Regions from separate parts of the Thalassolituus oleivorans MIL-1 genome, predicted to be linked through region 2. Evidence: predicted binding sites of a transcription regulator. Region 2 holds the regulator's gene; each other region holds the start of a gene.
The links. The regulator FNR, encoded in region 2, switches genes on or off when oxygen is low (the NO sensors DNR and NnrR bind a similar motif). The targets are predictions, from matches to a motif close to TTGATNTANATCAA.
Positions count from the first base shown of each region.

Region 1: TOL_RS06770 (cation-translocating P-type ATPase) is a predicted target of FNR. The motif match lies at 6,850-6,863, and genes of this name have one in related genera.
Region 3: coq7 (2-polyprenyl-3-methyl-6-methoxy-1,4-benzoquinone monooxygenase) is a predicted target of FNR. The motif match lies at 9,067-9,080, and genes of this name have one in related genera.

Region 1 covers NC_020888.1:1,489,036-1,500,059, forward strand. The annotation lists gene rsxD (electron transport complex subunit RsxD) at 1-451, opposite strand, end outside; gene rsxC (electron transport complex subunit RsxC) at 467-2,659, opposite strand; gene rsxB (electron transport complex subunit RsxB) at 2,656-3,264, opposite strand; gene rsxA (electron transport complex subunit RsxA) at 3,285-3,866, opposite strand; gene TOL_RS06770 (cation-translocating P-type ATPase) at 4,064-6,793, opposite strand; gene TOL_RS06775 (ABC transporter substrate-binding protein) at 7,128-9,317, shown strand; gene TOL_RS06780 (ABC transporter permease) at 9,319-10,296, shown strand; gene TOL_RS06785 (ABC transporter permease) at 10,293-11,024, shown strand, end outside.
Region 2 covers NC_020888.1:2,127,477-2,138,500, reverse strand. The annotation lists gene TOL_RS09720 (YecA/YgfB family protein) at 1-459, opposite strand, end outside; gene TOL_RS09715 (M48 family metallopeptidase) at 496-1,200, shown strand; gene TOL_RS09710 (polysaccharide deacetylase family protein) at 1,205-2,266, opposite strand; gene TOL_RS09705 (DNA-J related domain-containing protein) at 2,275-2,931, opposite strand; gene TOL_RS09700 (PGPGW domain-containing protein) at 2,976-3,311, opposite strand; gene greB (transcription elongation factor GreB) at 3,360-3,911, shown strand; gene TOL_RS09690 (hypothetical protein) at 3,992-4,507, shown strand; gene ttcA (tRNA 2-thiocytidine(32) synthetase TtcA) at 4,563-5,414, opposite strand; gene TOL_RS09680 (hypothetical protein) at 5,536-6,033, opposite strand; gene fnr (fumarate/nitrate reduction transcriptional regulator Fnr) at 6,339-7,112, opposite strand; gene TOL_RS09670 (sulfite exporter TauE/SafE family protein) at 7,177-7,848, opposite strand; gene ccoS (cbb3-type cytochrome oxidase assembly protein CcoS) at 7,845-8,057, opposite strand; gene TOL_RS09660 (heavy metal translocating P-type ATPase) at 8,060-10,513, opposite strand; gene TOL_RS09655 (FixH family protein) at 10,510-11,010, opposite strand.
Region 3 covers NC_020888.1:3,010,149-3,021,172, forward strand. The annotation lists gene TOL_RS19050 (DUF3426 domain-containing protein) at 1-657, shown strand, start outside; gene dusB (tRNA dihydrouridine synthase DusB) at 831-1,796, shown strand; gene fis (DNA-binding transcriptional regulator Fis) at 1,793-2,110, shown strand; gene purH (bifunctional phosphoribosylaminoimidazolecarboxamide formyltransferase/IMP cyclohydrolase) at 2,181-3,782, shown strand; gene purD (phosphoribosylamine--glycine ligase) at 3,807-5,096, shown strand; gene TOL_RS13775 (7TM-DISM domain-containing protein) at 5,126-7,510, shown strand; gene TOL_RS13780 (AAA family ATPase) at 7,512-9,005, opposite strand; gene coq7 (2-polyprenyl-3-methyl-6-methoxy-1,4-benzoquinone monooxygenase) at 9,129-9,779, shown strand; gene ilvN (acetolactate synthase small subunit) at 10,102-10,593, opposite strand; gene TOL_RS13795 (acetolactate synthase 3 large subunit) at 10,596-11,024, opposite strand, start outside.

The DNA of each region.
Region 1 (11,024 bases), 640 kb from region 2:
CCGACATTTGAAATGACAGCGCCCAGTTAGTCGTCATTTGCACCGGAAATGACACGAGCACTAAGGCATATCCGATCATGGCAGGATTGAAAGGATTGTTCCCCATACCGCCGTATAAGTGCTTAGCAAAGATGATGCAGAAGGCGGTGGCTAATACGGTAATCCACCAAGGTGCAAATGGTGGCAGGGCCAAACCGAGCAGTACACCCGTTACTAGCGCCGTGTTATCGCGTAAAAAGAACATCACCGGACGCTTACGCAAGGTCAGCATTAATGCTTCGCTGGCGACAGCGACAAGGCTAGCAAGAACAACGTTGATCAGTGTGCCGTAACCAAAAAATACCGTCATTACGGCGAGTGCAGGCAGCGTGGCAAGGGCAACGGTTAGCATTAAACGCCCAGTGCGATTTGGCCCGTGGGTATGTGGGGACGACAGCGTTAACAAGGCCATGATGTGCTCGTCATGTTATGGGTTCTCCGAGGCAGACTCAGCTTGCTGTTGCAGCTGGGTCAATTTGTCTTGCTGTTTATTAACCGCCATTGTTAATGCATCGACGGTGTCTAGGCCTTCTTGCTGAGCCATCGCCAAACGTTCTTTGGCTTTCTCTAGGCGATCAGTCTGGGCCAGAATTTTCTTCGCGAGGGCGTCGGCATCTACCGCCGTTGCCGTCTTCGCTTGGCTTTCAGTGCTGGCTGCTGGAGCAGCTAACGCGGCTTCGTAGGCAGCTTTTGCTTCGTCGACGCGCGCTCTTTGTTTTTCGACACCGGTTTCCAAGGCGGCGACTGTATCAGCACCTTGTTCGCGTGCTTCGGCTAAACGTTTTTCAGCGGTATCTAAGCGGGTTTGCGCCATATCCCATTTTTTCTTTAAACGCTCAGGGCTATTCGGATCACCCTTGTCGGCATCGCTATCGGCGGCAGGGGCTGCTTTCGCTGCTTTTTTCGCGACAGCCAATTGCTTAGCAAGGTCTTTCATTTTGTCTTGGGTTTTAAGCAAGGCCGCTTCAAACAAGGCCACTTTATCGGCTTGCTCTGGATCGCTTTTCGCGGCTTCTAATTTTTCTTTGGTTTTGGCAATGGCAGCTTGGCTTGCATCAAATTGCTTTTGTAGCTTTTCTAAATCAGCACTCGGAGCAGGAACTACACCGTCAGTAACGGCTGGTGCATCGGCTTTGGCACTTTGTGCTTGTGCGGCTTTTTCGGCCCGTGCTTTACGCTTGGCTTCTTTCTCTGCTTGTTCGCGCTCTTGGCGAGCTAAGCGATGTTCAAAGCGCTCACGCGCTTGATCGGCTTTTGCTTGGGCTGCACGTTCTTCACGCACGGCGCCTTTGGCGTAGCGATAGTATTGCACCAGCGGAATTTCACTTGGGCAAACATAGGAGCACGCGCCGCATTCGATACAGTCGAACAAGTTGTGTTGCTCAGCCTTGTTGAATTCTTCAGCCTTACTAAACCAGTACAACTGTTGTGGTAACAGGTCGGCAGGGCATGCATCTGCACACATACCGCAGCGAATACAGGCCATGGATGCTTTGTTAGTGGGCAGTTCTTTTTCGGTTGGGGCGAGCAGGCAGTTGGTGGTTTTCACTACTGGAATATCTAATGAAGGCAAAGCAAAGCCCATCATTGGTCCACCCATGATCACGCGTTCGCGTTTTTGTACCGTATAGTCGGCAAGCTCAAGTAATTCGCCAACCGGTGTACCAATTAATACTTCCCAGTTACCAGCGGAATGAACGGCATCGCCGGTAACGGTGGCGATACGGCTAATGAGGGGTTCGCCATGATCCACTGCGCGAGCAATGGCGCTAGCGGTGCCGACGTTTTGGCAAACGATGCCAAGGTCGGCAGGGATGCCTCCCGCAGGGACTTCTTCACCCGTTAAAATTTGGATTAACTGCTTTTCGCCACCGCTTGGATACTTAGTTGGAATCACTACGACATCAATATGATGTTCTTCGTGTAAATCCACTAAGGCGGCATTCAGCGCGGCAATGGCGTTGGGTTTGTTATCTTCTACACCAATCAAACATTGGCTGGCATTTAATATGTGCAGCAAAATTTGCGCGCCGCGTACGACTTCATGAGCGCGTTCGCGCATCAGCATGTCATCCGCGGTGATATAAGGTTCGCACTCGGCACCGTTGAGAATAAGAGTGCCGATGTTGCGTTGGCCAATATTCAGTTTCACTGCCGTAGGGAAGCCTGCGCCGCCCATACCTGCAATTCCACAATCACGGATGTGGTTTACCAGTTGTGCGGCCGGAATGTCGGTAACGTCGTCGACGCCCAGTTGCTCAAGTAATCCCTGGCGTTCAATCCAGCGATCAGCACCATCAGGGCGAATAACAATACAGTCTTCGCTTAGTCCTGATGCATGGGGTACTAAACGTGGCTCAATGGCAATAACTTCGCCGGAAGTTGGTGCGTGCAGCGGTACGCTTACAAAACCTGCCGCTTCGGCGATTAGTTGGCCTTTTAATACTTTTTCGCCCACAGCAACGATGGGTTTAGCGGCTGCACCAATATGTTGATGTAGTGGTAATACCAATTCGTTTGGAATGGGAGCCAAGCGAATAGGGCGCTGGGTGGATTGCGCTTTGTTCTCGGCTGGATGAATGCCACCGTCGAAATCAAAAATACGAATCTGGTGGGTCATGCGTGCTCTCCAACAGCGAGTTTACGGCGGTCGGTGGCGATCAACTCAACGCCTGAGGTGGGCGCTTGCCAATACCAGCTGGATTTATCGACGCTGACAGGCACCATATCAATACAGTCTACTGGGCAGGGTTCAACACAAAGATCGCAGCCAGTGCACTCGTCAATAATCACGGTATGCATCTGTTTGGCGGCGCCTAAAATGGCATCGACAGGGCAAGCCTGAATACATTTAGTACAGCCGATGCATTCGTCTTCACGGATGTAGGCCACAGTCGGCACCGCTTTTTCAGCACCGTGTTCAGCGTCAAGTGGCTCTGGATCAACACCAAGAAGATCGGCTAAGGCTTGAATGGTGCTTTCGCCACCGGGTGGGCATTTATTGATTTTTTCGCCGCCAACAATGGCTTCTGCGTAAGGTTTGCAACCGGGATAGCTGCACTGGCCACATTGCGTTTGCGGTAGCAGACCGTTGATCTGATCAACAATAGGGTTGCCTTCAACTTTAAAGCGCACCGCCGCAAAGCCCAGTACAGCACCAAAAATGGTGGCCAATACAGCGAGCATGCCAACAGCGATCAAGATTGTGGTTAAGGTCGTACTCATAATAATGCTTACATACCCCCTTAAATGCTCACTAAGCCGGTGAAGCCCATAAAGGCCAACGACATTAATCCTGCTGTGACCATCGCAATCGCGTTGCCTTTAAATGGCGTTGGTACATCGGCCACAGAAAGACGCTCGCGTAGTGCAGCGAACAAGACCATAACGAGTGAGAAGCCAACCGCAGCACCAAAACCGTACAGAATGGATTCAACAAAGGTGTTGTCGCGTTTGATGTTTAATAGGGCAACACCCAAAACTGCACAGTTAGTGGTGATCAATGGTAAGAAAATACCCAGTACGCGATAGAGCAAAGGACTGGTTTTGCGAATGGCTAATTCAGTGAAACCTACGACCACTGCAATCACCATGATGAAGCTGATGGTTTTTAAATAGGCGAGGTCAAACGGTAGTAATAGGTAGGTGTAAACCAAGTAGCTACACACCGATGCCAGCGTGAGTACGAAGGTCGTTGCTGCACCCATACCAATGGCGGTTTCTAGCTTGTTCGACACCCCCATAAAAGGGCACAAGCCTAAGAACTGAACCAGTACAAAGTTGTTTACCAGGATGGTACTTACCAGAATGAGCAGGTAGTCGGTCATCAGTGGCTCCGGAGGCTGGTCTGCAACGGCAAACCCGCCAGATTGAATTTGGGCGCGCATTATCCCAAAACTTCTTTATGTCGTACAACACGGTTTTTGGAGTTTCTAAGCACGAATTAGAATAAGCATAGTAACTGTTACGTCAAAACGTACCGCAATAGCCGATATCCCGATGAAATCGAGGTATCGCCTTAGTTTTACTGGGGTGATGGCGACGCCGAATACCAGTGCTGCAGTACCACTTTCTCTAGCTCAACCAACAAAATTAAAGGGCTAGCGGCTAAGGTAATAATCAGCCAGTCGTGCAGCGCTAAATCGGCAAGATCAAATATGGATTGTGAAACCGACCAGTAGCTAAAACCGAGTTGCAATATGGCAACCGCTAAAATGCCCAACAGGCTGGGCATTGCGCCTTTGAATAACGACAGCGAGAAAATACTTCGGCGTAAAAATCGGCAGTTGAGTAAATATAACGCTTCGATCATTACCAAGGCGTTTACCGCGACGGTGCGTGCCATTTCGACGCTTGCCCCTTGGGCTAAATAATAACGGAACAACGCAAAAATAATGGCCGCAGCACCTACACCAACAAAGGCGGTGCGCCAAAGCAAGGCTAATGTAATGAGTGGTTGCTGGCTGCTTCTCGGCGGCCGCAGCATGATGTCGTTTTCGGCGCGCTCAAACGCTAATGTGAGTGCCAGTGTAATGGCGGTAATGGTGTTTACCCAAATCACTTGCGCTGGGGTGATGGGCAGTAATTGCCCTAATAATATCGCCGCTAGAATAACCAAGGATTCGGCTAAGCTGGTGGGCAAAATAAATATGATGGCTTTGACTATGTTGTCGTAAACACTGCGGCCTTCGGCAACGGCATGGGTAATGGTCGAGAAGTTGTCGTCAGTCAGGACAAAATCGGCAGCATCGCGTGCCGCATCCGTGCCTTTTTTGCCCATGGCAACACCAATGTCGGCTTGGCGTAGTGCGGGGGCATCGTTGACGCCGTCGCCGGTCATGGCAACGGTGTGGTTGCGAGCACGTAAGGCATTTACTAGCTGGAGCTTATTGGCAGGGCTGGTGCGGGCAAATACGTGGCAGCGTTCGGCACTGTCGGCCAGTTGCTCGGGGGATTGTTGATCCAGCTCGGCTCCTGTCATTACCTCATCGGCATTCATGCCTAGCTCTTTAGCGATGGCGAGGGCTGTGATCGGGTTGTCTCCCGTTATCATTTTTATCTGAATGCCGGCGCTATAACATTGCTGAATGCTCTCGCTTACTCCTGCCCGTGGCGGATCATTCAGCCCGATCAGGGCCAGTAGGGTTAAATGCTGTTCAACGTGCTGATGATTTAAACTCTGGCTATCAATGTCGTCACGGTAGGCCAACGCCAAAACGCGCATGCCTTGTGATGCCAAGTCGTCCATTTGGGCTTGCCAATATTCGCTATCCAGTGGCTCTGAACCTTGAGGACCAAACTGTTGATCACAAAACTCGATTATTCGATCTGGGGCACCTTTAACAGCAATAAGACGCTGACCATCGTGATTGTGGTGCAGGGTAGCCATGTAGCGTGCATCGCTGGAGAACGGGATTTCATCGACTCGTGGCCATTCGCGTTGGATCTGCTCTTTGACTAAATCATGTTTCAACGCGAAGACTAACAAGGCTGCTTCCGTTGGATCGCCACTAACACTCCAATCTGTGTTATCGAGATTAGGCGGTTGAATGCTGGAGTCGTTACACAGTAAGGCAACGATGGCGGCTTGATTCAAAAACGCACCATGTTGCGCCGATGTATCGGTATCGTTGCTGTGAATTTCGCCCTCGGGATCGTAACCTTCACCATGAATATGAAAGTTATGGTGCGCGCTGACGATGCGTCGAGCCGTCATGGCGTTTGCGGTGAGTGTTCCTGTTTTATCGGTGCAAATAATATCAACAGAACCCAGTACCTCAACCGATGGCAAGCGTCGCATCAGGGCATTCTTGCTGGCCATGCGTTGCACGCCTACGGCTAATACAATGGTAACGACGGCAGGAAGACCTTCTGGAATTGCCGCTACTGCAATGGCAATCGCCGCTTGAAACATAGTGCCAATATCGTACTGATAAAGACCCATGCCAATCGCTATGGTGATGACCGCGGCAATGATAATGACAATGGTCAGGCGCTTGGCAAATTGCTCGATCTGATTTTGCAGTAACGTCGGTTCAGTGGTGATCTTGTCGACCATAGTGCTGACTTTACCGATTTCTGTTTTTGCTCCGGTTAAACATACTAAACCGTGGGCGCTACCACGGCTTACGAGCGTACCCATGTAGGCCATACATGAACGCTCAGCGAGCGGCGTATCTGCCGCAACCGCGACCACTGATTTTGCGCCGGGTAGTGATTCCCCCGTTAAGGAGGATTCATCACAGTACAGGTCTTTGCTTTTGATAATACGCAAATCTGCAGGGACCTTATCTCCCGCCTGAAGCATTACAACATCGCCGGGGACAAGTTGTGCGCCATTGAGGCTGAGTAGTTCGCCGTCGCGCATGACTAAACATTGAGTTTTTGTCATCGACATAATGGCGCGTAAGGCATTTTCGGCTTTGCCTTCTTGAAAGAAACCTACCAAGGTATTGGTAACAATAACTGCGAAGATCACCCCGGCATCAATAAAATGCTGCAACCCAAGGCTGATAAGCATGCTGCCAGCGAGCACATAGATCATCATGTTTTGTGTTTGTTTTAGCAGTCGTCGCCAAGCGGGTACGGGCTTAGCCGTGGGGAGGGTGTTGGGGCCGAATTGTGCCAGCCGTGCTGCGGCTTCGGTTTTGCTTAATCCAACCTTAGTGCTAGCAAGCAGTTCGATGAGCGCCTCACTGTCACAAGCGTAGGGCGCATCAGCAATCGTTGTGGCGAGTTCAGTTGGCGTAGTCATAAGATTCTCTTGGTGATGCACTCTTGGGATTTTATGTGGTTCGTAAGCCGATGATATTGATGCGTAGCAAGTTCGGAATTTGTTATTGTCGTTTGTCGAGGTGCTGGTGGCTTCTGAGTATATGGCCATCAAGGGCTTGCTAAGCCTAAAAATCTTGGCACACTCTAACGTTAACCTGTTACAAGCCATTTAGTGTTGTTGCGATGGCGGGGAATAATAACCATAAGCCAGCCATTTGAACTGGTATTAAGAGCAAAAAATGATTTCAGCGTTTTGTTTAGTACCGCTTAGCCGGTTGTTTAGGCCTCGTGGTCGAGGAGTAGCGGGATGCGGTGTGGCAATCACTGTGTTATTGAGCAGTGGATTGCTAGCGGGTTGCAGCGAGGAAACTTGGAATAACCCCCATTTAGCCGATGAGTTTGGCAAAAACATCATTTACTCCAGCTTTTCTGAACGTCCTAAACACCTCGATCCAGCTCGCTCGTACAGTGCCGACGAAGGCCGATTTATCGACCAAATTTACGATGCACCTCTGCAGTACCACTATTTAAAGCGCCCCTACGAGCTAGAACCTAATACCCTTACACATATGCCGGATATTAGCTATCTTGATGCCGATGGTAATCAAGTGAGTGCAGACGCGGAAAATGTGGCCTACAGCGAATACTTATTCGAATTAAAGCCCGGCATTCAATATCAGCCGCATCCGGCATTTGCTTTGAATAGCGCAGGTGAACCGAGTTACTTATTTGCGTCTCCAGAAGCCAGTGCGGCGTATCAGCATTTTGACGATTTTACCGAACAGGGCAGCCGCGAATTAGTTGCCGCAGATTATGTGTATCAAATTAAGCGTCTTGCCGATCCGACATTGCTGTCGCCAGTTCGTGGTCTATTAAGCGAATACATCGTAGGGATGACAGAATTTAGCGATGCAGTCACCGAAGCAAGAAAATCATTAACACAACCCAATGACTGGCTTGATTTAGATACTCTGACGATGAGTGGTGTTGAAGTGATCGACGATTACCACTATCGCGTGCGCTTAAATGGTAAATATCCTCAGTTTAAATATTGGTTAGCGTTTCATTTCTTTGCGCCTATGGCACGTGAGGTTGATCGTTTTTATCATCAGCCGGGTTTAGCCGATCGCAATATTGTTTTGAACTGGTATCCGGTAGGTACTGGGCCATTCATGATGACTCGCAATGATCCTAACGAAGTGATCATTTTAGAGCGCAATCCAAACTACCGTGATGATCGCTATCCCGCGGAAGGTGAGCCGAGTGACGAAGCCGCCGGTCTATTAACTGATGCCGGTGCAAAACTGCCGTTTGTAGATAAAGCCGTATACCGCCTAGAAAAAGAAGCCATTCCGTTATGGACCAAATTTTTGCAGGGCTATTACGACCGTTCTGGTATTGCTAGCGATAGCTTCGACCAAGCAATTAGCGTGGGCAGCCAAGGTATTAGTTTAAGCGATGATATGAAAGAGCGTGGTGTGACCTTAGATTTAGAGGTTGTTCCGGGCACCTATTATTTCGCCTTCAACATGCTGGACCCTATTGTTGGTAACGTAGGCGATGCCCAGCAGCGCGAAAAAGCACGTAAGTTACGTCAGGCTATTGCGATTGCATACGACCAGAAAGAAATGATTTCTATCTTTATGAATGGTCGCGGTGAAGACGCCATGAGCCCAATTCCACCGGGGATTTTTGGTTACCAAACCGGTGAAGAAGGTATTAACCCGTATGTTTACGATTGGGTCGATGGCAGTGCCGAGCGTAAATCAATAGACGAAGCAAAACGCTTATTAGCTGAAGCTGGTTACCCTGGTGGACGCTCCGCCACAACGGGCGAACCTTTAGTTTTAAACTTAGATACCACCGGAGGTTCTGGCGGAAGTGCTATGCAAAACTGGATGGTAAAACAGTTTAAGAAAATCGGCGTGCAACTCAATATACGTGGCACCGACTACAATCGTTTTAAAGAAAAAATGCAAACAGGCAATGCGCAGATGTTTCAGTGGGGTTGGATGGCCGATTACCCTGATGCCGAAAACTTTTTATTCCTGCTGTACGGCGCTAACGGTCAAGTGGTTTCTGGAGGCTCGGGTGTGAACTCAACGAACTACGATAACCCGGAATACAATCGCCTGTTTGAAAAAATGAAATTAATGGAAGACTCGCCAGAGCGTATGGAAATTATTCGTCGCATGATCCGTATTATGCAGCACGATGTTCCATGGGCTTCGGCATGGCATCCGCATTCATATGTATTAAATAATCAATGGGTGAGCAACAGTAAGCCTCACGGTATTAGTAAGTCTATTTTGAAGTATTTGAAAATTGATCCGCAGCTTCGTGGAGAAAAACAGCACGAATGGAATCAGCCGATACTGGCGCCACTATGGCTGGTTGCTTTACTAATAGCGATTTTTGCCTTTCCTGGCTGGATTGCCTACCGACGTCGCCAGCAGCACCGTATTGCAGATGACGCTTCTTCTAGCAATGTAGGAGGGCACTAACATGTTGGCTTATATTATTCGCCGTTTGGGCTACGCCATTCCGATTTTACTAGGCGTTAATCTCTTAACCTTCGCACTGTTTTTTGTAGTGAATACACCCGATCAAATGGCTCGTGTTCAGCTAGGTGATAAGCACGTATCGGAAGAAGCGATTGAACAGTGGAAGGCACAGCGCGGGTACGACAAACCGCTCATGTTTAATACAGAAGCGGGTGGTTTGGGTTTAGTGACCGATACCATTTTTTATGAAAAATCACTGAGCCTATTCGCCTTTGATTTTGGTAAGTCGGATGAGGGACGTAATATCGGCTCCGATATTCAACAGCGCATGTGGCCGAGTTTAATGGTGGCGCTGCCGACGTTTATCATAGGTATTGCGGTTAATATTGCCTTTTCACTCTTCGTGGTGATGTTCAGAGCCAGCGTTTTCGATACCGCCGCTATGGTTTTGTGTGTGGTGTTGATGTCGATTTCTGGCGTTTTCTACGTGATTGGCGGTCAGTTTTTTTTCGCCAAACTCTGGCATTTAGTGCCGATATCGGGCTATTTATCCGGCCCTGATGCCATTCGCTTTTTAATACTGCCAGTAATTATTGGGGTAATCAGTGGCATTGGTGGTGGTACTCGCTTATACCGAACCTTATTTCTAGAAGAATCCGGTAAAGATTATGTTCGTACCGCGCGGGCTAAAGGTGTGCCTGAGTTAACCGTGTTATTCCGCCATATATTACCTAACGGTTTGATTCCGATTTTAACCAGCGTGGTGGTGGTTATCCCCTCGCTCTTTATGGGCAGCCTGCTGGTGGAGTCTTTCTTTGGGATTCCGGGTTTAGGGAGTTACACCCTAGATGCGATTCAGGCACAAGATTTTGCCATTGTACGGTCGATGGTGTTTCTAGGTTCTGTGCTTTATATCTTAGGTTTATTACTAACCGATATTTCTTACACCCTCGTTGATCCAAGGGTGCGCTTATCATGACATTGCCAAGGTTTAGTGATTTCAGCATGTTTCAGCCCATGCTCTTATGGAGCGATATTCTTATCTTTATCTTGCTGTTTAGCTTGATAGCATTTTTTATAAATTTAAGCCGTAATCCAGTTGCTCGCGCTCGGTGGCGTCATGTGTTTACCACACGAATTGGCTCCGGTGCCTTTATTGTGATTGTCTTTTATGTGTTGATTGCTGTATTGGATTCGCTGCATTTTCGTACGGCTTTACCGCCAGTTGAGGGCGGTGATGGGGCGGTTGCCCAAGAAGCAGATGGGACTGTTCATTACAGCCAAGACGTGCGTAGTGTGTTGGATATTATTCTGCACGATCTCGATAGCCAAGATGAAAAAACCTATTCAGCTCCCTTTGCTTTGTATTCGTTTGCAAAAGAAAACCAAGAATCAGATGCCGGTTATGTTATTCGTGCCTTTCCGCGTTTAGAGCACGGAGGTAAGCATATTGTCCGCGATGAAGAGCATGTATTGGATATCTGGGTTAAGACAGCCCGAGCAATTGGCTTAACGATTCTGCCCTGTCTTTTAGTGATTTTTTTACATTCGGCGTGGCGTCGGCGTAAGCCGCCCGTCGAGCATCCATTGCCTTGGACCGTTATTTATACCACCTTAACCATTTTAGTATTGCTATGTGGTTGGGTGCTGAACTTAAGTCAGTATTATCATATTTTGGGTACTGATAAGGTTGGTCAAGATGTGCTC
Region 2 (11,024 bases):
GAATAAACCGGATGCGTACATGATCGGGAATAGGAACTGAGCAATCAGTTCTTCATTACTGGCGTACCAAGCTTCTTCTTGCAATAGTACGGCGGACATAAAGCCCATCGCCCAGCTCTCTAGTGGTGGTTCGCCGTCATCGTCCATTAAGCTAAGATCGGTTGGTACTGGGAAGTCCTGTCCTGAATCCAGCCAAGCTTGGATTTCTTTGCTCAGTTTCACCATTAAAGCGGTCACTGTGGCTTTGTTTGCCGGTGTGAAACTGGTGGTTTCGTCGAAAGCGCAATCCCAAACGTCTTGCACGTCGAATTCAACTGGGCCGGTAAGTAGGGCGGTGATAAAGCCATGAACGGCAAAGAAGTCGAAGCTGTCGTTACGATCAGCTTCATCTTCCAGCAAGTTACCTAAGGTTTCGAGTTCTTCTTCCGATAAGGCTGGGATACTATTCAGGTCAGTCATACAATACTCCAAAGTTTGCGCAATCCTAACAGGCTTATGAATCAGCGGAAATCCTACAAGCGTGAAATGTGGCTCGAAGTTGCAGGTGAGTCAGTACGCGTGCTGATTTCGGCATCGGCGCGTAAGACCATGCGTCTGCAAATTACCGAAGAGGGTGCGGTGGATGTACGCGTGCCTTTGCACTGCAATCAAGGCGATGTCTTAGCCTTCGTTAATGCCAATCATAGCTGGTTAAAAGAGCGACGCGACATTGCTAGCGAGCGATTACAGCAACGTGAAGGCAAGGTCGTGATCTTGGGTAAGGAGAGAGTGATTACCCCCAGTGCGTTAGACTCCTTCTTAGTAACCGATCAGTTGGTCTGGGTTCCGGAAGGTTGGGATACGGCTAAAGTTGATAAAGCAGTGGATCGTTGGTTACGTGCGGAAGGTCGCTTGATATTTGAGCAATTGATTGATCAATGGTGGCCTTTTTTCAGCAATTTCAATGTCCGCCGTCCAACCCTGCGCATCAAGAAAATGCGAACTCGGTGGGGCAGCTTATCAACCCGTGGCTATATCAACCTGAATTTGGCGCTGATGCAGTTACCGCTAGACTTAATTGAATTGGTCGTTGTTCATGAGCTTTGTCATCTTAAACATTTTGATCATGGTCCCGGTTTTCGTCGGTTAATGACAGAGTGTTTACCTGATTGGCAGCAGCGCGATAAGCAGTTAAACCACTTATCGCAAAATGTGCTCTAGCCGTTTAGCGATTAGCCACTGCCATATTGATCCATAACTGCGAATACCAATAGAAACGGCCGGGTTGGCTGCGACTAGGTGCTGTGCAGTTATAACGACTTCTGCCAGCGGTAATCGCATTTTGGGCTTGTACCGTTAGGCTTAATAGTTGATTTTTTTCTTGGCGTCGAACGGCTACTTCACCCTCACCGCTGGCGTAACACTGTACGAGATTTGGCGTAATATCATCGCGATTGAATGAGAGTGAAAGTACCGGCGGATTATTTTCTTGCAATATCGGATTTAAAACCTGCTCGGCAGGCACAGGTAAAGCTAAGGAGTGCAGCTTGGTACGTAAGGTATCGATACCCGCGTAAACACCAGACGCAGGGTAGCGCGGTAGTATCTGCGCATGGCTGGTGCTACCAATTGCGCCGCTCTGTTGACCAAAAGCGATGTAATTATTGTCTTTTAACCATTCCGCTATGGCTAAATTGTACTCGCCGTATGGGTAAGCAAATAATCGCGGACTATGACCAATTTCACTTTTTATGCGCTGCTCTGCTTGGCCAATCTGCTGAGTTAGCCAGTCGTTATTATCCATTCCTTGAGGCGGTTCTAGTAAGTAAGGATGCCCAACGCTGTGATTAGCGATACGCACTCCGTGGCGGTCTAGTTCACGTAACTGATCCCATGACATCGCCACGGTATGACCTTCATCAACCGCTTGAGTGTTAACAAAAACGGTAAACGGCCATTGGCGTTCTTTAAGTAGCGGCCAGGCATTTTCATAAATTGATAAATAAGCGTCATCAAAAGTGATCGCGACGGCGCGCTCCGGTAATTTTTCTCCAGCGAGCACAGTACGGACAGCATCATTCAAGTCGACGACTGTCATATTTTCTTGCTCAAGCAAGGCCATATGCTTGGCAAATCCATCTGGACTGATACTCGTCACCGCTGGGCTGTCGTTAGCGATATGGTGATACTGTAAAACAACGAGGTCAGCTTGTGTGCCGACGGAAAATCCCAATAGCGTAATGGTAAAAACCAAAGTCCATAGAGAGGTCAATAGATATTTCATCATTCTAGACCTTAAAATTGCAGTTTTAACCGCTGATAGGCGGCAGTAATTTCGCGGAAGCTAGCATCATCACCACCGCGATCCGGATGATGTTGCATGGCTAGGCGGCGGTATTGTAAACGTATTTCTTGGTTACTCACGGGCTCAGATAGTTCCAACAGGGCTAAATCTTGATCACGATGACCGGGTTCAAGCATGAGCAACCAAAAGCTGGATAGTAAGTTTTCGACGCCTTGGCGATCAGTACTGAGATTATTGATATCTAGATAGTAAGCCGCTAATGGATCTGCGCTCGTTAGAGGAGTGTTCGCAGTTGGCTCACCTGATCTTTTTTCGGCGTTGTCTGCCTGCGGCCAAGGTTCTAATACTATGTTCAATGCACTGATGTTGAGTATACCTGCTTTCGCGTTTATCAAGCGTTCACGCAACTGATAAAGCCAATGCATCAGCATAAAATGCGTTTGGAAGAGTGTTAGGTTATCGCTCATCGCATCCTTGCGGAAAACGCTCTGCTCGGGCTGCTGCAGCCAGCGGATGATGTCATATTCGCTGTAAGAGGAACCATCGGCCAAACAGCACGCCAGCAAGTCGAGCATAGGCTCGCTATCCAGCGCCTCAGTAGGCGACAAGTTAAGAAGAGGGCCTGAGGCCGATATAAGGCTAGTCATGGCGCTAAGCTTAGCACAGAGGGCAGGTCGGTTGTGTTCAGGGACTAATCAGGCTCAGTGTCATCGAGCAAGCGGCGAGCGAAACCCGGCAGTCTATGGCGAATACGTGATAATTTATCTGAAATTTTACGAAAGCGGCTGCGCAGTGCTTTAAGCTTGCGTTGCAGGGCCGGCCAAGCGCTCACCATCAATGACAAGCCGAGTATGATCATGATTAGCCCTAGAGGAACAGGCATGGGCATAACAATTAAACCAGCGATAACAAGTAAGATACCGAAAACCAGATTAACACTGCGCTTCATCATGTAGAGTGATTCACCAAAATATTGAGAATAGCCAATCGCCGCAATGACGCTGACACGCAAACATTGCGGAACCATGACAATGCGGTATGGCGCCGAATAAAAATAGATAAAACTAGGAAGATCATGAGCGATAGTGAAAAAACATTACCTAATCGTAGCGACTTAATAACCCCTGAAGGAGAACAGGCGCTACGCGACGAATACGATTTTCTATGGCGCAAAGAACGTCCAAAAGTGACGCAAGAGGTATCAGATGCGGCAAAATTGGGTGATCGATCTGAAAATGCTGAATATATTTATGGCAAACGCCGTTTACGTCAAATTGATAGCCGCGTTCGGTTTTTATTAAAGCGTATTGAACATGTCACTGTAGTCGATCGTATACCTGCCGATACAAGTAAGGTGTTTTTTGGTGCGTGGATCGAGCTAGAAGATTTGAATGGTGAGTTATACCGTTATCGTATAGTGGGTGCCGACGAAATCGATTTGCCGCGTGGGTATATCAGTATCGATGCACCGTTAGCACGCGGCTTAATGGGTAAGTCACTCGACGATGAAGTGGTGGTTACATTGCCTAAAGGTAAGGTTAGTTATGACGTGGTCAGTGTTACCTATCAACGCCCTGATTGGGACACAGGGCCAAGTGCTGCCGGTCAACCAGCTTGGGTTAAATAGCCGTCCTGATATTGTTGAGTATTAGCATGCACGGCAAAGCGAAAAGGACTCTGCTAGTCTGCATAGAGGAGGATGTACTAATGACCCTACAATTATTGGATCTAACCAAGCAAGTAATATTGGCTGCCAGTATAAGCCTTGCGCCAGCTTTGCTACATGGTGCAGATGCAGATGTTCAAGACGCAAAAATTGCTGAGGTTATGGCACCAACCGATATTACAGAATCCTACGTCATGCCTGTTTGGGTCGATCAGGTTCAGCGTGTTTGCCCTTGGCGTTCTAATGCTGGCGAGGGGTATATCCGATTGATTCGAAGTGAGCACGACGGCCGCCATGGAATTATTTTGCAGTGGATCCGCAAAGGTATCGCTGGCGCTCCGACGCAAGCGATATCAACGATTGCGGTTACTGAACTTGATACTACGTACCAAGTACGAGTGAAAATGCCAGAACCAGAATTGTCAGACTATGCTTGTTACTTAACGGCGATGGGCGAAGATATGATGACAGAGCAGCGCTATAAATTTGATTGGATACTCAAAGGTCCAGGCGAATACGAATTTCATGCGACGCATATGTTAAACGGCGGAATGTAAAAAGGCCGAGAACCCCCTCAGCCTTTTGCGATACTTTGATTCCTAGTATTGCCGTTTAGTCGATCTGTACGACATCCAAACGGGTAAATAAATGCCCTTTATCTTGTTGGTCTTGTAGGTTGTTGAAGTCCCATAATTGGCGGTCACCTAACTGAGAGGGAGCAATATTGCAAATTGCCGAGAAGATATTCTCGCTACGCCCCGGCTGTTCACGCTCCCACTGTTGTAGCATCATCTTGATGTTTTGACGCTGCAAGTTTTCCTGAGAACCACATAAGTTGCATGGAATAATCGGAAACTCTTTCGCATTAGAATAGGCTTCGATGTCTGTCTCTTTGCAATACGCCAGAGGACGGATCAATACATGCTTCTTATCATCGCTAAGTAGCTTAGGTGGCATCGACTTAAGTTTGCCGCCGTGAAACATGTTTAAGAATAACGTTTCGATGATGTCGTCTCGATGATGACCAAGAGCGATTTTGTTGGCACCGATTGACTCTGCAAAGCCGTACAAGGTGCCACGGCGCAGGCGAGAACATAGGCTACAGGTAGTTTTACCTTCTGGAATGATTTCTTTCACCACACTGTAGGTATCTTTTTCCACGATATGGAAGGGTACCCCAATTTGGCTTAGGTATTCGGGCAATACATGCTCAGGGAAGCCAGGTTGCTTTTGATCCATGTTGACCGCTATGAGCTCAAAATTAACAGGTGCGCTTTTTTGCAGACCCATCAAAATATCGAGCATAGTGTACGAATCTTTGCCTCCAGACAGACAAACCATCACACGATCACCTTCTTCGATCATGCAATAGTCTTCAATCGCTTTGCCGACATTACGACGTAAGCGCTTTTGAAGTTTGTTGAATTCTAGTTTTTCTTTGCGGTCATCGACGGATTCGATCATTGGCTCACCCCACTGATTGGCGTGCGCTTTATATCAAAATGACGGCATGAGAGGAACCCTAAGCAGGCTAGAAGACAGCTTAAGCACAGTTGTTACTGGCTAGACGGCTGCACAGACAAGATTAAGCGGCAGCCACTTTCATCGGGCGAATTAGCTCTTTGTACCTTGCTATAAAATCGGCGATGCTCAGATCGTCGCGGGGGTGATAGTATTGCTTCCATAGCTCCGCAAGCAATTCAGGCGTCGGATTATCTGGAAGTACAAATTCGGGGTGACGTAGATACGCTAAAAGTGCAATGGCAGTAGCGTAACTTAGATTAGTGGTGAGTTCGGCATGTGGATGAGTAAGAAAATCATGCTGACTGGCTAGGCCACGCACTTTACTCGCTAGCTCAGGCTGATGTCCTAGGTAGTCATCCCAAATATGGCGATGAGTTAAACCATGCATCTGGTAGACCCCAGAGGTACGCTGCCCCTCGGCTTTTAAAAAGGAGCCGAGTTCAGATTCAACGGCGGCTGTGGCAAGTAATAACGCCTCCGCACCAGCACTTTGAACGCCTAAACGTTGTAATGTTGGCTGAATAATACAGCGTTTAAAGTCTTCTGCAGCTATTCCCATTAGGGGGCTCCTAAGTACGCACCGTTAAACGTGTGGTGCTGTTTATACAGTATGTAGGACAAATTCAATTAATCTGCTTTGCCTTGTGCGAATAACGTCATTTTTTGGACATATTTGCGATTAAACTCACATTCTTAGCAAAGATAACGCAAAGCTCATGCCTACTTCTGAACGGGAGGCATTTTTGATCCTGCCATACGCTACAGTTGCCGTATTCGGCAATTGCTAACGGGTTAGTTACGCTTGAACATGACGAATGGATGAGCGTGCGATAACAAAAAGCCGGTTAAAAAACCGGCTTTTTGTTACTCGTCGTGCTTCTCACAATGCGTCGATGATACTAGCCCCGCCATTTCGTAAAGCGCATCCATGTCGCGCAATATAATTTCTTTGCCTTGGGTTTCGATCAGTTCGTTATTTTGGAAGCGAGTAAATACGCGACTAATCGTTTCTACGGCTAAGCCTAAGTAGTTACTGATATCAACGCGAGACATCGGCAAACGGAAATGGGAAGCGGAAAAGCCACGGCGCTGATAACGTTGTGAAATATCGAGTAAGAAAGAAGCAACGCGTTCTTCGGCGTTTTTCTTACTCAATAACAGCATCATATTTTGATCGTGGCGAATTTCAGTACCCATGGTGCGCATCAACTGTTTACGTAAGTCGGGTAGTTCATCAGCCAATGTATCAAGCTGCGGTAAAGGAATTTCACAAACCGTCGTGGTTTCTAATGCTTTTGCCGTCAACGGATAGCAGTCAGCCTCATAACCTGAAAGTCCAATCAGTTCGCTGGCAAGATGAAAGCCAGTAATTTGCTCTTCGCCGTTACTCGCCAGTGTGTAGGTTTTTAGGGCACCTGTACGAACAGCAAATACCGATTGGAAGGTTTCGCCTTGCTGGAATAATAATTGGCCTTTTTGAATCGGGCGACCACGACGAATAATATCGTCCAGACGTTCCATATCCGTATCTTTAAGCGATAGCGGCAAGCACAGAGCATTAAGAGAACACGTTTGGCAATGTGGTTGAGTACCACGTAATGGTGTGCTGGAAGTAGGAGAGGTTGATGGCGTCTTCATGATCGAATTCCCGTTAATCAATTTGCACTGGAGCGAATATCGCCGATATTACTTGTGATTTATACTAACTATTCGCAATAGGGAGCCAAACTGATACTAAGGTCCATAGCCCGTAGAGCATCAGTAGTGCGCCCGAGATTTTCCGTACGATAGCACGATTAAGCATTTGCATCAGTGTTGCCGCAGCAAGACTTGCTGAAAATATAGCCGGTAATGTGCCTAGCCCAAAAGCAAACATAGCCAGAGCTCCATCGAGAGGTTGTCCATTGGCAGCAACCCAGCTCAGAGTGCTGTAAATGAGTCCGCAAGGTAACCATCCCCATAACGCGCCGAGTAATAACTGGCTGCGCATGGTTGGGCGTCCTAGCTGCTTCTGCGCAAGTGGACGAATAAGACCCCAAAGGCCTTGCCCTAAGCGCTCTACTTGGGTCAGCCAAGATGCCCACTTAGCAACATACAATCCCATTAAAATTAACATTGCACCTGCAATCGTCCGCAGACCGAGCATTAACCATTGATGTTGCGATTGCAGCCACAACCCGAGTGCACCGACGAGAGCCCCTGCTAAGGTATAACTGGTAATGCGCCCTGCATTGAACAAAATAGCAGCGCGGATTCTATGCTCGCGATCCGTATTTCCGGCAGCGGCGGCAATACCCCCGCACATGACAAGGCAATGACTGGCGCCAAATAATCCCAGTAGGATTGCAGTAATAAATGACAGCGGTTCTGTCATTGCTTATCAGGGTCTTCATTAGAGTCAGCGTTAGAATCATCTTGCTTATCTTTGCGCTGAATTAAGTGCTCGTCATCATCAAATAGAATCTTGTGTGCTGGCGACTCTAGATCATCGAATTGCCCGCCTTTTACCGCCCAAAAAAATACGAATACAGCAATACCGATTAAGGCAATAGAAAGGGGAACCAAGACGTAAATAATATCCACGATCAAGCCTCGTTAAGGGATAGTGGGCGATTGCGAATTAAACGCAGGGCGTTAAATACAACCAAGAGTGAGCTAAACGACATACCAATGGCAGCGGCCCAAGGTGGAATTAATCCAGCAGCGGCCAACGGCAATGCAATCAGATTGTACAGTAATGCCCAGCCAATGTTTTGACGAATAATATGGCGCGTACGCCGAGCAACATCAAGTGATGAAATAAGCGCTTCGAGTCGACCGTTGGTGAGTAACATATCGGCATTGGTTTTGGCGAGGTCGGATGCTTCATTGACCGCCAACGATACATCAGCACCGGCAAGAACAGGGACATCATTGATGCCATCTCCAACCATCATGACGCGTTCACCTTGTTGCTGCCAATGTCTGACCGTTTTTAACTTCTCTGCGGGACTAACCCCAGAGCGTACATCGTCGATACCAAGGCTTGCGGCAATGGTTAGAGCAGCAGGGCTTGGGTCGCCGGTTAGTAGCGATACCTGAATACCGCGATCTTTAAGTGCCTTAATGACGGGTTCGGCACTGCGACGTACTGAATCGTTCAATAAAAACCAAGCTAACGGTTGCTGTTCATCTGCCAGTAAAAGCCATTGTCCGGTGTCGCTATGTGGATGCTCAATGCCATTTGGCCAAGCGAAATCAGCCCGTCCAAATCGTAGCGTTTGACCATTAATTTGGCCACTAACGCCTTGGCTTGGGTGATGAAGTACATCACTCGCTTGAATATTTAACTCGGGGACAATACTGGTGAAAGCACGAGCAATCGGGTGCGTAGCATGTTGTTCAAGGGATGCTACTAAGGCTATTGCTTCGTCGGTCGGTAAGGCTGTCAGGATTTCTACTCGCTCTAGCGTTAATCGGCCTTGAGTTAACGTGCCGGTTTTATCGAATACAACCCGCTGAATGGTGGTTAGTGCTTCAAGTACATGCCCCTTACTGATCAAAATACCCTGTTCGCGCAGCGCCGTCGTTGCTGCGGTAAGGGCAGTAGGTGTGGCTAGTGACAGTGCACAAGGACAAGTGACGACCAGCACTGAGAGCGCGATAAAAAATGCATGCTCGTTGCCCATTAGCCACCAATAGCCAAAGACAGATCCGGATATCAATAAAACGGCGGCGACAAAGCGGCTAGCGATACGGTCGGCGAGTAAGGCGATTTGCGGCTTTTCTTGCTGTGCTCTATCCATTAAACGCATGATGGTGGAGAGCTGAGCTTCAGCACCTGTCGCGCTTACCTGCATCAACAAGGGGCTTTCTATATTGATAGTTCCGCCGATCAGTTTGGCTCCGGGTGCTTTCGCTATGGGTAAATATTCCCCTGTTAATGCAGCTTCATCGACGCTGCTTTGTCCCTCGATAACGATGCCGTCGGCAGGAATTGGATGACCCGGTTTAAGCAGTAAAATATCGCCAATGCGAATATCTTCGGTGGCAATTACTTGCTCATTTTTATCACTAACTGAATCCAGTCGCAGTGCCACATTCGGCAGCAAGGTCATTAAGTTGTTGCCTGCTTTACCCATACGATGACGGGCACGCATTTCTAGAAAACGTCCCAGCAATAAGAAAAATGTGAACATACAAACGGAATCAAAATAGACTTCGATTCCTTGATTAAATGTGCTCCAGACACTGGCGCAAAACGCTAAAACAATAGCCAATGATACAGGAACGTCCATCGTCAGATGACCAGAACGAAGGCTACGAATTGCAGCATCAAAAAATGGTCTAGCAGAAAACAGCACCACAGGTAAAGTCATAATCATAGCGGCGAAGCGCATGAATATTTCGTATTGCGTTGCCATACCGACATAGAGTGGTACAGACATCATCATCACTTGCATAGTACCAATACCGGCAACCGCCAAACGACGAATCGCTTGTTTCCCTTCTCTAGCTTGAGTTGTTTCTTGCTCTGTTGCGGAAAACGGCGAAGCTTTATAACCAAGCCGATAAATCGCTTCAATGATTTGCGATAACTGGATGTCCGTATCTTGCCAGCGCACGACCAAACGATGATTGGATAAATTCAGTGTGGCTGTTAGCACACCGTTCAACTGGCTAATACGATGTTCGATCAGCCAAGAGCATGCAGCACAACTTATGCCATCAATAATGAGTGTTGCTTCAGCGTAGTCTTTACTGTGTGCGACGAAGCGACGCTGTAACGCTTCACTATCATACAATTGCAAAGTTTCGCGGACAGTAAGTTCGCTGACGTCATCTTCTGCAGGAGAAAGATCAGGTAATTCGGTGCGATGGCGGTAGTAATCTTTCAGCCCTGAAGCAACGATAGTTTCTGCCACCGCTTTACAACCAGGGCAGCACATAGGTTGCTCAACACCATCAATGATGGCCGTCCATTGATGGTTGCCTTTGGTAGGCTCACCACAATGGAAACAAGCTCCGGACAATTGGCTAGCAGCAGCTAAAGAACTCATTGTTTGCCGAGGGTGAAAGCCTTATTTTCTTCAATTATTTCTGTCTCGCGAATGCGCCATTTTTGCTCGCCACTCAACAACCATACGTGACGCTTTTGCGGCAATTCTAAATCGTTGATACCTACATAGCTGCCATCGTCTAAGCGTTGCATTAAGACGGTTTCATCGAGGTCTTGCAGAGTAGGATGAATCAATTGTAATTGCAGGGTATTTGGTTGCTCATCGAGATAACCGCGCAAATTTATGTGTATTTCATCGCCGATAAAAACAATGTCTGCAGCGATTTGTAGGCGTTGTGCGTATTCATCGTGTTTAAGATCTTCGGTGTAGTTCACGCCATCCTTGTAGTAGGTGTCGTTTACTAATGAATCTTTGGTGTTAACTGCCAAATAAAGCATCACCATTCCCCAGCAAACAGAGATCAAAGGTAAGCCTATTACTAACAGCATCATAGGTTCTTTGTGCCACGGGCGGTGTTCTTGCTTTTCAGTATTCATTAACTTCTCTTTTC
Region 3 (11,024 bases), 880 kb from region 2:
CACACCCAAGGGATCGACGATGATCTCGACCAATACGACAACATCGAAGAAATAGACTACAAAGATAACGATAACTTCCAATTAGGTGGCGACATTGATCTCGCTAGCCAAAGTCTAGAATTCGATCTACCGCCACCATCGTTAGCGAATCTTAACGTACCTAGTAATAGCCAGAAGGTTCGGCGTAACGGCTTATGGGCATTGGGAGCACTTGTTCTGGCCGTTGCCATTGCTGCTCAAGTGGCTTATTTCCGTTTTGATACGGGCGCTCGCTCTGCTACGTTCCGCCCTATGTACGCGCAAGCATGTGTCTGGCTTAAGTGCCAACTTCCGAGCCTGCAAAACGTGCGCAATATGGCAACCCAACACTTAGTTGTAAGGCCTCACCCAGATCTGCAAAATGCCTTAGTGGTCGATACGCTCTTAATTAATAATGCCAGTCAGCAACAGCCATTTCCTGATTTGGTTTTGGAATTCAAAGACTTAAATGATGCGGTACTGGCAAGCAGACGCTTTCAACCAAGCGAATACCTAGCAGGTGAACTGGCGGGAGAAGCGCTAATGCCAGCCGGTATTCCAATACATATTGGCTTCGAGATAGTGCACCCAGGTGCTGAAGCCGTCAGTTACCAAATTCGCATCCTCGCGAACCAGTAAACTATTGACAAATTGGCCATCGTTCGATTGATCGAAAAAAAGCCAATTTAACACGCAAAAGCATGACATTCCCCCTTTATTCACAAGGGGGTTATGAGTATCATACCGCGACTTTCGATAGCACACTTTTTAACCAGAAGCCCAAACTCCTGATGCCTGCAATTGGTCCTTACATGCTTCCGAATCCGGTGATTCTAGCTCCAATGGCAGGGGTCACCGACCGCCCCTTTCGACAACTATGTCGAGAACTCGGTGCGGGCCTCGTAGTAAGCGAAATGGTATCTGGTAATCCAGATCTACGTAAAACTCGCAAATCGCAATTGCGGCTCGATCACACCGGTGAACCAGAGCCCATTGCGGTGCAAATCGTCGGCGGTGATCCTTTGATCATGGCGGCCGGAGCTCGCTTTAACGTCGAAAATGGCGCCCAAATCATTGATATCAATATGGGTTGCCCAGCAAAAAAGGTCTGCAACAAAGCTGCAGGCTCGGCGTTACTAAAAGATGAAGCCTTAGTGAAAGATATTTTACAGGCGGTCGTCGAATCCGTAGATGTACCGGTCTCGCTTAAAATTCGTACCGGCTGGGATCCCGACAATCGCAATGGTGTACGCATCGCCGAAATCGCCCAAGCTGCGGGCATAGTGTCATTAGCGGTGCACGGGCGAACACGCGCTTGTGGTTACAAGAACACAGTGGAATACGACACTATTAGAGACATCAAGCAAAGCGTCTCCATTCCGGTATTTGCCAATGGTGATATCACCGATGCGCGCAAAGCCGTTGAAGTGATGCAGTACACCGGCGCTGATGGCGTATTAATAGGCCGTGCGGCTCAGGGGCGTCCTTGGATATTCCGCGAGGTAACACACTACCTCAATACCGGAGAATGCCTAGATGAGCCAGCTTTAGACGAAGTACAGAACATACTGATTCGTCACCTGCATGCCTTATATGAGTTTTATGGCGAATTTGCAGGCGTACGCATCGCACGTAAGCACGTTGGCTGGTATCTGCAATACCAACAAGGTGGTGATTTCCGAAAGCAGTTCAATCAACTGGAGTGCCCTGTCACTCAACAACAAGCGGTTGAACAGTTTTTTAGGGACAGAATGAAAGAAAAGGAACTGGCAGCATGAACACAGAAGCAATGTTAAATAAGGTTGAAGACACCGTGACTGATTCCGCAGATCTGCAGAAACATCTAAGAGCTCCATTGGAGCCGAGCCATACCCTACGTGATAGCGTAGAGAAAGCCCTGCAAAACTACTTTGATCATTTAGATGGTCAGCCTGTCGTTGATATCTACGACATGGTTTTGTCTGAAGTAGAAGCACCTCTACTAGAAACCGTCATGAAGTACACCCGCGACAACCAGACCAAAGCGTCTGTTGTGTTGGGCTTAAATCGCGGAACCCTGCGTAAAAAATTAAAACAGTTCGGCATGCTTTGAACTAAATCTCTTTCCAAGCGGTGCGCCCAACCGGCCGCCGCTTTTTTGTTTTTAAATATGACAGGTTGCTATGACTGACATCACTCCTATCCGTCGTGCGCTGATTAGCGTTTCTGATAAAACTGGTATCGTTGACTTCGCCCGCGCTCTTAGCGCCGTTGGCGTAGAAATTCTCTCCACTGGCGGCACTTATAAACTGCTCGTTGAAAATGATATTCCTGCTGTAGAAGTCTCTGACTACACAGGTTTCCCAGAAATGATGGACGGTCGTGTAAAAACGCTGCATCCAAAAATTCACGGTGGTGTTTTAGGTCGTCGTGGCCAAGATGATGCGATCATGGCTGAGCATGGTATCAACCCAATCGACTTAGTGGTTGTTAACCTGTACCCATTCGCAGCAACCGTTGCACGCCCAGATTGTGATTTAGCACTAGCCATCGAAAACATTGATATCGGTGGCCCAACCATGGTCCGCTCTGCCGCTAAAAATAACGCGCATGTCGGTATTGTGGTTAACGCCAGTGATTATGCGAAAGTGTTGGCAGAACTGGATGAGCTGAAAGGCTTAACCAGCAAAACACGCTTCGATCTAGCCTTAAAAGCCTTCGAACACACTGCCGCTTACGACGGTATGATTGCTAACTACCTTGGCACGATCGACCAAAGCGCCGAAGTACTAAGCACAGATAACCGCGATGATTTCCCGCGTACCTTCAACAGTCAATTCATCAAAGCGCAAGATATGCGTTATGGCGAAAACCCGCATCAAAAAGCGGCCTTCTATGTTGAAGCGAATCCGTTAGAAGCCTCAATCGCGACCGCCAAACAGATTCAAGGTAAAGAGCTTTCATACAACAACGTAGCCGATACCGATGCTGCGCTTGAGTGTGTTAAATCGTTCGTTAAACCAGCCTGTGTCATCGTTAAACACGCCAACCCATGTGGTGTTGCCGTGGTTCCTGATGACGAAGGTGGCATCCGTAAAGCATACGACCTAGCCTACGCTACCGACAGCGAATCGGCTTTTGGCGGCATCATTGCTTTCAACCGTGAACTCGATGCTGATACTGCGCAAGCGATTGTTGATCGTCAGTTTGTTGAAGTAATTATTGCGCCATCCGTTACGGCAGCAGCCATTGCGGTGGTAGAAGCTAAGAAAAACGTGCGTCTATTAACCTGTGGTGAATTACCAAGCGAGCGTGCAGCTGGTTTCGACTACAAGCGCGTGAACGGTGGCTTACTGGTACAAGATCGCGACAACGGTATGATCAAAGCAGACGAACTAAAAGTGGTGACAAAACGTGAACCAACAGAAGCCGAAATGCACGATTTAATCTTTGCGTGGAAAGTTGCCAAGTACGTTAAATCTAACGCCATTGTATATGCTAAAAACCGTCAAACTGTTGGTGTCGGCGCTGGCCAAATGAGCCGCGTCAACTCCGCACGCATTGCCGCCATTAAAGCAGAACATGCAGGCTTAGTGGTTGAAGGTGCAGTAATGGCATCCGATGCCTTCTTCCCATTCCGCGATGGTATCGACAACGCAGCGGCGAATGGCATTAAAGCCATTATCCAGCCGGGCGGTTCGATTCGCGATGAAGAAGTGATTGCAGCAGCCGACGAAGCCGGTATTGCGATGGTGTTTACCAGCATGCGTCACTTCCGCCACTAAAATCCGATACAGGTAGAGTTATTTATGCAAGTTTTAATCATTGGCTCAGGCGGTCGCGAACACGCTCTAGCTTGGAAAGCCCTGCAATCTCCGCTGGTCGATAAAGTATTCGTTGCTCCGGGGAATGCGGGCACAGCGATTGAACCCGGTATCGAGAACATCGGCATTGATGTCATGGCATTCGATGCACTGCAAGCCTTCGCACAAGACAACAATATTGGTCTGACCATTGTTGGCCCTGAGGCACCTCTGGTGGGTGGGATCGTTGATCAATTCCAAGCCGCGGGTTTGAAGATTTTTGGGCCTAGCGCTGGCGCTGCGCAGTTAGAAGGTTCGAAAGCCTTCACTAAAGACTTCTTAGCGCGTCAGAATATTCCGACCGGTTCATACCAAAACTTCACTGAAGTAGAGCCAGCGCTGGCTTACCTACGTGAAAAAGGCGCGCCTATCGTTGTTAAAGCGGACGGTCTTGCCGCAGGAAAAGGCGTCATCGTTGCCGAAACCTTAGCGCAAGCCGAAGAAGCCGTTACCGACATGCTATCGGGCAACGCCTTTGGTGATGCTGGCTGTCGTGTGGTGATCGAAGAGTTTTTAGCGGGTGAAGAAGCGTCTTTTATTGTAATGGTCGATGGCAAAAACGTGTTGGCGATGGCGACTAGCCAAGACCATAAACGCGTCGGCGACAAAGATACTGGCCCGAACACTGGCGGCATGGGTGCATACTCTCCAGCACCAGTGGTAACGCCTGAGATCCATGATCGCATCATGCAAGAAGTGATTTACCCAACCGTTAACGGTATGGCAGCCGAAGGCAACGATTACACCGGTTTCTTATACGCTGGTTTAATGATCGACGCATCCGGTGCGCCGCGAGTCATCGAGTACAACTGTCGTTTTGGTGATCCAGAAACTCAGCCGATCATGATGCGTATGCAATCCGATATCGTCGCTCATTGCTTAGCCGCGCTAGAAGGCAAGCTTGATCAAGAAACCACTCAGTGGGACCCGCGTCCTTCTCTAGGTGTTGTCTTGGCGGCTGCCGGTTACCCTGCCGATTACCCTAAAGGTGATGTCATCAGCTTACCTGCGGACGAAGGTCAGGATCGTAAAGTATTCCATGCAGGCACGGCACTTAATGCTGAAGGCGAAGTGGTTACTGCGGGGGGACGTGTGTTATGCGCAACAGCACTCGGCAATAATGTTAGCGACGCACAAGTGCAAGCCTATGAGTTAATTAAAGGTGTTAGTTGGAATGGCATGTTCTGCCGTTCCGATATCGGTTATCGTGCAGTCGAGCGCGAGCAACAGTCTTAATTAACCTAAGCGCTGAGGGAACAGCAACAATGACAGTACAGCAGTTTCGTTCTTTAACTACGGCTTGTATGTTGGTGCTGCTGTTACTGTCAGGGTTAAGCCTGTCACGGACCGCTATCGCAAGTGGTCCTGTGTTACTTCCCGGCGATAATTTCGACTATCCGATTACACCTTATGTTGCCATCTATGAAGACCCGTCAGCGCGCTTAAGCCTCGACGACATGATCGGCCAAGACAAACAACTGCGCTTTACTCCAAGTCATAGCAATCGCCTCAAATTCGGCATTACAAGCTCAGCCTATTGGTTACGAGTTAGTTTATCTAATCCCTACAACCGAGATCGCGATGTCGTTCTGACTTTATCCAATACGCATATCGACGATATTCGTTTGTTTGATATATCTGATCCCGATGAACCTAGTGTGCTAGGCAGTGGGGGACGAGATAGCAATGGATTACGTGGTGGTTTCCCACAAGCCCAGCCTTTTTTCCTACGCATTAATGCACAAACAACGCAGAGCTATCTAATTCGAGTTCACACTGATGCACTGCTTAATACGGAATTACATTTAAAGAGTGTTGATCGCTTCGTCATCAATGAACAGCATCAACAATTCATCGTCGGCGTTAGCATTGGTATTACCTTTGCGGCCTTTATTTACTTCTTGGTTTGTTATCGCCGCTACCGCATTCCGTTGGCATTAGCTGCCGCAGCTTACTGCGCCGTTATAAGTATTTTTATTCCATCTTGGATGGGGCTACTCCATTCTGGCTTTGCCTTAACAAATGAACTCGACGGCTGTTTAGAATCACTTTCGATCAACTTCTCTGCCATTGCACACACGTTAGTCGTTCTTTTTCTTGGCTGGCGTCAGCGTTGGGTACAACTGACTCTGTGGGCTTTTATTGCTCTGCAAGTCGTTATTGGCAGCGGTGAATTTTGGCTTTCTAGTGCGCTAAACGAAGTGTCGATTAGTTTAGGCATCGCCGTTAACGAAATATTCATGCTGTTTTTATTAATATTTGCTCGCAGCGAACAAAAGAAAGCTCAACATTTGCTCTTGTTCGGTTGTGCCTTCGTTACTGTCGGGATTGTGCTATCCGTACTGACCAGTATGAACGTACTTGCGCTAGATTTTATCCATACGTGGTCGGTTATTGTGTTACCGATGGCAGTGATATCCAGCTTGGTAATGGCCTGTATGCAACTATCCGGCAAAGCGGCCCCTAGTATTTCCCGTCAAACTTCAGACCTTACCCTGTCGTCAGGCTTATTGTCACAAATCAGCCACGAGCTACGTACACCGATTAACGGCGTTATCGGTATGAATGAGTTATTAACCGATACCGCCTTAAGCGCAAACCAACGCGATTACATCGACACCATTGGGCTGGCCGGGCGTGATTTGCTCTTTGTCGCTAACGAAATTTCCGATCTTGCTCGTATTCAGCAAGGCCAGCTCGAGCTTGAACGTCGTCCATTTACGATTAGCAGTATGCTCAGTCAGACCATGGCACATTTTCAACAAGAGGCCATTCGTAAGCAGGTCGAGTTAGTGGTCGATATTGCTGATGATTTACCCGCCCGCTTAGTCGGCGACCGCAATCGCTTGCAAACGCTGCTGCACAACTTAATCGCTCGCACCTTGGCCTATACCGACTACGGTGAGCTCACACTGCATGCGTCTTACTTCGATAGCGCACAATCTCAAGGGGTGCGTCTGCAATTGCAACTAAGCGGCAATATCGTGAAACAGGATGAGCTAAAGATGCTGTTCCGTTTGCTGCAGTATCATCATCCTCAGGTTGAACCAGGCAATACTAAGCATTGGAATTTACTGGTCATGCGCCAGTTATTACAGCGCATGCATGCGTCTTTAGAAGTTGAAAGCATGACAAGCCAAGGGGCTTCTCTAACATTGTATTTACCAATGCCGGTTGAAGCCGAAGTTGATAGCCATCGCGACATACTCGACGATAGTTTGATCGGTATGCGGATTTTGATTGTTGATGATGTTGCTTCATTGCGTAACGTGATCGAAAAGCAAGTAAAGCGCTGGGGCATGAAAGCAAGTAGTACCTACAGTGGTAAAGAAGCCCTCGCCATGATGCGCAACCAATGCAACCTTGGCCAACCGTTTGATTTCATCATTATTGATCACGACATGCCGATCATGAATGGTTTGCAATTGGCTGAGCGCATGAATGCCGATAAAGACATTACAGTCAAACCGGCCAGCCTAATGCTAACAGGATTAAGCATTAGTAGTGTGCGCGCCGACGCCCTCGCCGTAGGGATTCGTCATCTGGTTGCCAAACCGGCCAGTGGAGATCGACTGCGCAACGCTCTGCTCGAAATTAAGAGTCGGAGAAACGTAAGCGGCCAATCAACCGACACACGCGCTACGTCTTAGTTTAATGTGCCGAGTCAGCTAAAACAGCTCGGCCCACAGCCCAGTCACGAAGATCTTGAACTGCCTCAGCCATAGTAACCGAGAGCGGGCAAGTTCTTTGGACTTCATCAATCAGATCGTCTGTCGTTACTAAGCGCGTTTCAGCAGCCTGCATTGAACGTCCGCGACGGTGACACGCTGATACAATCACCTGCTCCAGTTCTGCGCCACTAAAGCCATCACTAGCCGTTGCAACCGCTGCGACATCAATGGTGTCATCCGCAATCTGACGCTTGGCTAAGTGCAAACGTATGATGGCTTCACGCACATCAACGCGCGGCAAATCAACAAAAAATAGCTCATCCAAACGACCTTTACGCACCAACTCAGGTGGTAAAGCATGAATGTTGTTCGCAGTCATTACGGTGAAAACAGAGGATTTATGCTCAGCCAACCAAGTTAATAACGTGCCCAGTAAGCGCTGACTGACTCCTGAGTCGCTACCATCCTGACCCAAGCCTTTTTCGATCTCGTCCATCCACACCACGCACGGCGACATGGTTTCGGCCATCTCCAACGCCTCGCGCAAATTGCGTTCGGTTTCGCCAATGTACTTGTTGTACATATTCCCCATATCCAAGCGCAACAGCGGGACGCCCCATGAACCGGCAACCGCTTTAGCGGCCAAACTTTTACCACTACCTTGTACGCCAAATAACATAACACCGCGCGGACGCATTCTGGGATCATCGCCGAAAAAAGCATCACGACGTTTATCTAACCACTGCTTCATCACATCAAGGCCAGCGACATCCACGAACCGTGCGGTGTCATATTCGAAGTGAATAGCCCCATCACGATCTAACAGTGCCATTTTGGCCTTAGTTACGGGCCCCAAATCATCTTGAGTGATAGCACCATCATCAACAATCGCACCACGAATCAAACGGCGCGCATCTGCATAGGTAACGCCGCGCAAATTACGTACGATTTGTTGCAACGTCGTATTGTCGGTTTTTACCTTCTGCCCTGTTGTGCGGGAGAAATGACGCGCTTCTTCCCGCACCAGTGATAACAACTGTTCCTCACCAGGCAAGGTTAAACGAAAACGCACCGCATAACGCTGCAGATCTTCAGGCAAAGCAACCTGATGACTCAGCAACACAATAGTCTTACCAAAGCCTTCATGCTGAAAGACGATGTCTTTAATTAAACGCACAATCAAAGCTTGATCTAAAAACGGGTGCAAATCGCAGAATACAAACAAACCGCTCTCTTCGCGTAACTTGACCGCGCGCAGCGCTTTATCCGGCGATTCGGTCTCGGTCACAGCAACATCTTCGCCAAAGCCCAAGCGCCGTAAGCCATCGCTCACTGTCCATTGCTGCAACGCATCGCCACGCTCAATTGCAAGACGTGTTAGTAGTTCTAAGGCACGCGATTCTTCATACGTTTCGATCACTACAAGCGGCTCTTTGCGTTCTAGAATCAGCTTTAGATCGTGTAAATCCTGCATTTAATTTCCTTATCTCTCATATGCTCTCAAGGCGCACTTTCGATTAGCTTTCTATTATGCCCTGATTTGTATCATGCGTTTGCGCTGTAAATCACGTAAAATGGCTCAAACTTCGGAGGATTTATGGCTGCACATCCACGACACTACTCGCTGTTTGATAAACTCATCACCAATGCGGATCAGGCATTACGCACCTTAGTTCCGGGCGCCGCTACGGCAGAGCGCTCAACGCCCGCTAGTCAACGCGGAGCGGCCGAACTGAGTGACAGCGAACGCCAACACGCTGCGGGCCTTATGCGTATCAATCATACCGGTGAAGTCTGCGCCCAAGCTTTATATCAAGGCCAAGCACTGACAGCCAAGTTGCCGCAAGTGCGCGACGCGATGGAAGAAGCCGCTCGTGAAGAGGTCGATCATCTTGTTTGGTGCGAGCAACGCATCCACGATTTAGGCAGCCACACCAGCCGTTTGAACCCGCTCTTCTATGGGCTTTCATTTGGCATTGGCGCACTGGCAGGTAAAGTTAGCGATAAAGTCAGCCTTGGGTTTGTCGCCGCGACCGAAGAACAAGTCTGCAAGCACCTGACCCATCACATGACAGAATTGCCGATTCAAGACGAAAAAAGTAAAGCCGTACTACTGCAAATGCTGGAAGACGAAGCGCGTCATGCCACTACCGCAATCAACGCTGGGGGCTATAAGTTTCCTGCGCCGGTTAAGTTTTTGATGGCGGGTATGGCGAAGGTGATGACCAAGAGTACATATCGGGTTTGATGGTTTATGCGGCTGACGCCGCGGGTTCTTTTTGCAACGCTGCATTAAAACGAAAGGCAGGTCTTTCTGTAGGAGGTACTCAGGGAGCGTCAGCGAGCAGTGCCGAATTACGATGCAAAGCCACAATCGGGAGTACGAACAAAAAACGTTCGTTGACTCCCTCCTACAACATCCTTCGAATCCATCCGATTTAAAGCATATCGTCTCGTGCCCCTGGGAAAAGAAAACCCGCGGCGCCAGCAGCTACAAAAACCGAAAACCCTAAACAAAAAGACCCGTTTAGGCCAAACCTAAACGGGTCTTTTCAAACAAGCAAAGTTTATTACAAGCTCAGGATTTTCTCGCCGCGAGAAATCCCCGACACGCCGGTACGTACCGTTTCCAATACACAACCAGGGCCGATGGCTTCGATAAAGCCTTCTAGCTTGTCACTCGTGCCAGTCAACTGAATGGTGTAAACGCTAGCGGTTACATCCACAATCTGACCACGGAAGATGTCGGCTGTGCGTTTAATTTCCGCACGCTGAGCACCAACCGCTTTCACTTTAATCAACATCAGTTCGCGCTCGATATGAGCACCTTCTGATAGGTCGACCAGCTTAACCACTTCGATCAGCTTGTTCAGATGCTTAGTGATCTGTTCAATTTTGCGCTCATCGCCATGGGTCGTCATGGTCAGACGCGACAGTGTCTCGTCTTCAGTTGGGGCAACCGTTAAGGTTTCGATGTTGTAGCCGCGCTGCGCGAACAAGCCAACAACACGAGACAGTGCACCCGGTTCGTTTTCTAACAGGATAGAAATAATGTGTCTCATGATCAGGTACGCTCCGTCTTGCTCAGCCACATATCGCGCATCGTACCGAGTGGTACTTGCATTGGATAAACATGTTCCTCTGGGTCAACTGCAACGTCGAGGAAGACCAGACGGTCATTGTACTTGCCAAAGGTATCTTCCAAGGCTTGTGGTAACTCATCGCGACCTTCAACCTTAATACCAACGTGTCCGTACGCTTCTACTAGCTTAACGAAGTCAGGTAATGACTCCATGTATGAGTGAGAGTGACGGCCTTCATAGTTCATGTCTTGCCACTGGCGAACCATGCCCAATGAGCCGTTGTTCAGACACAAGATTTTCACCGGAATACCGTACTGCAAGCAGGTCGATAGTTCCTGGATGTTCATCTGGATAGAACCTTCACCCGTAACACATACCACCATGTCGTCTGGGAAGTTCATCTTAATGCC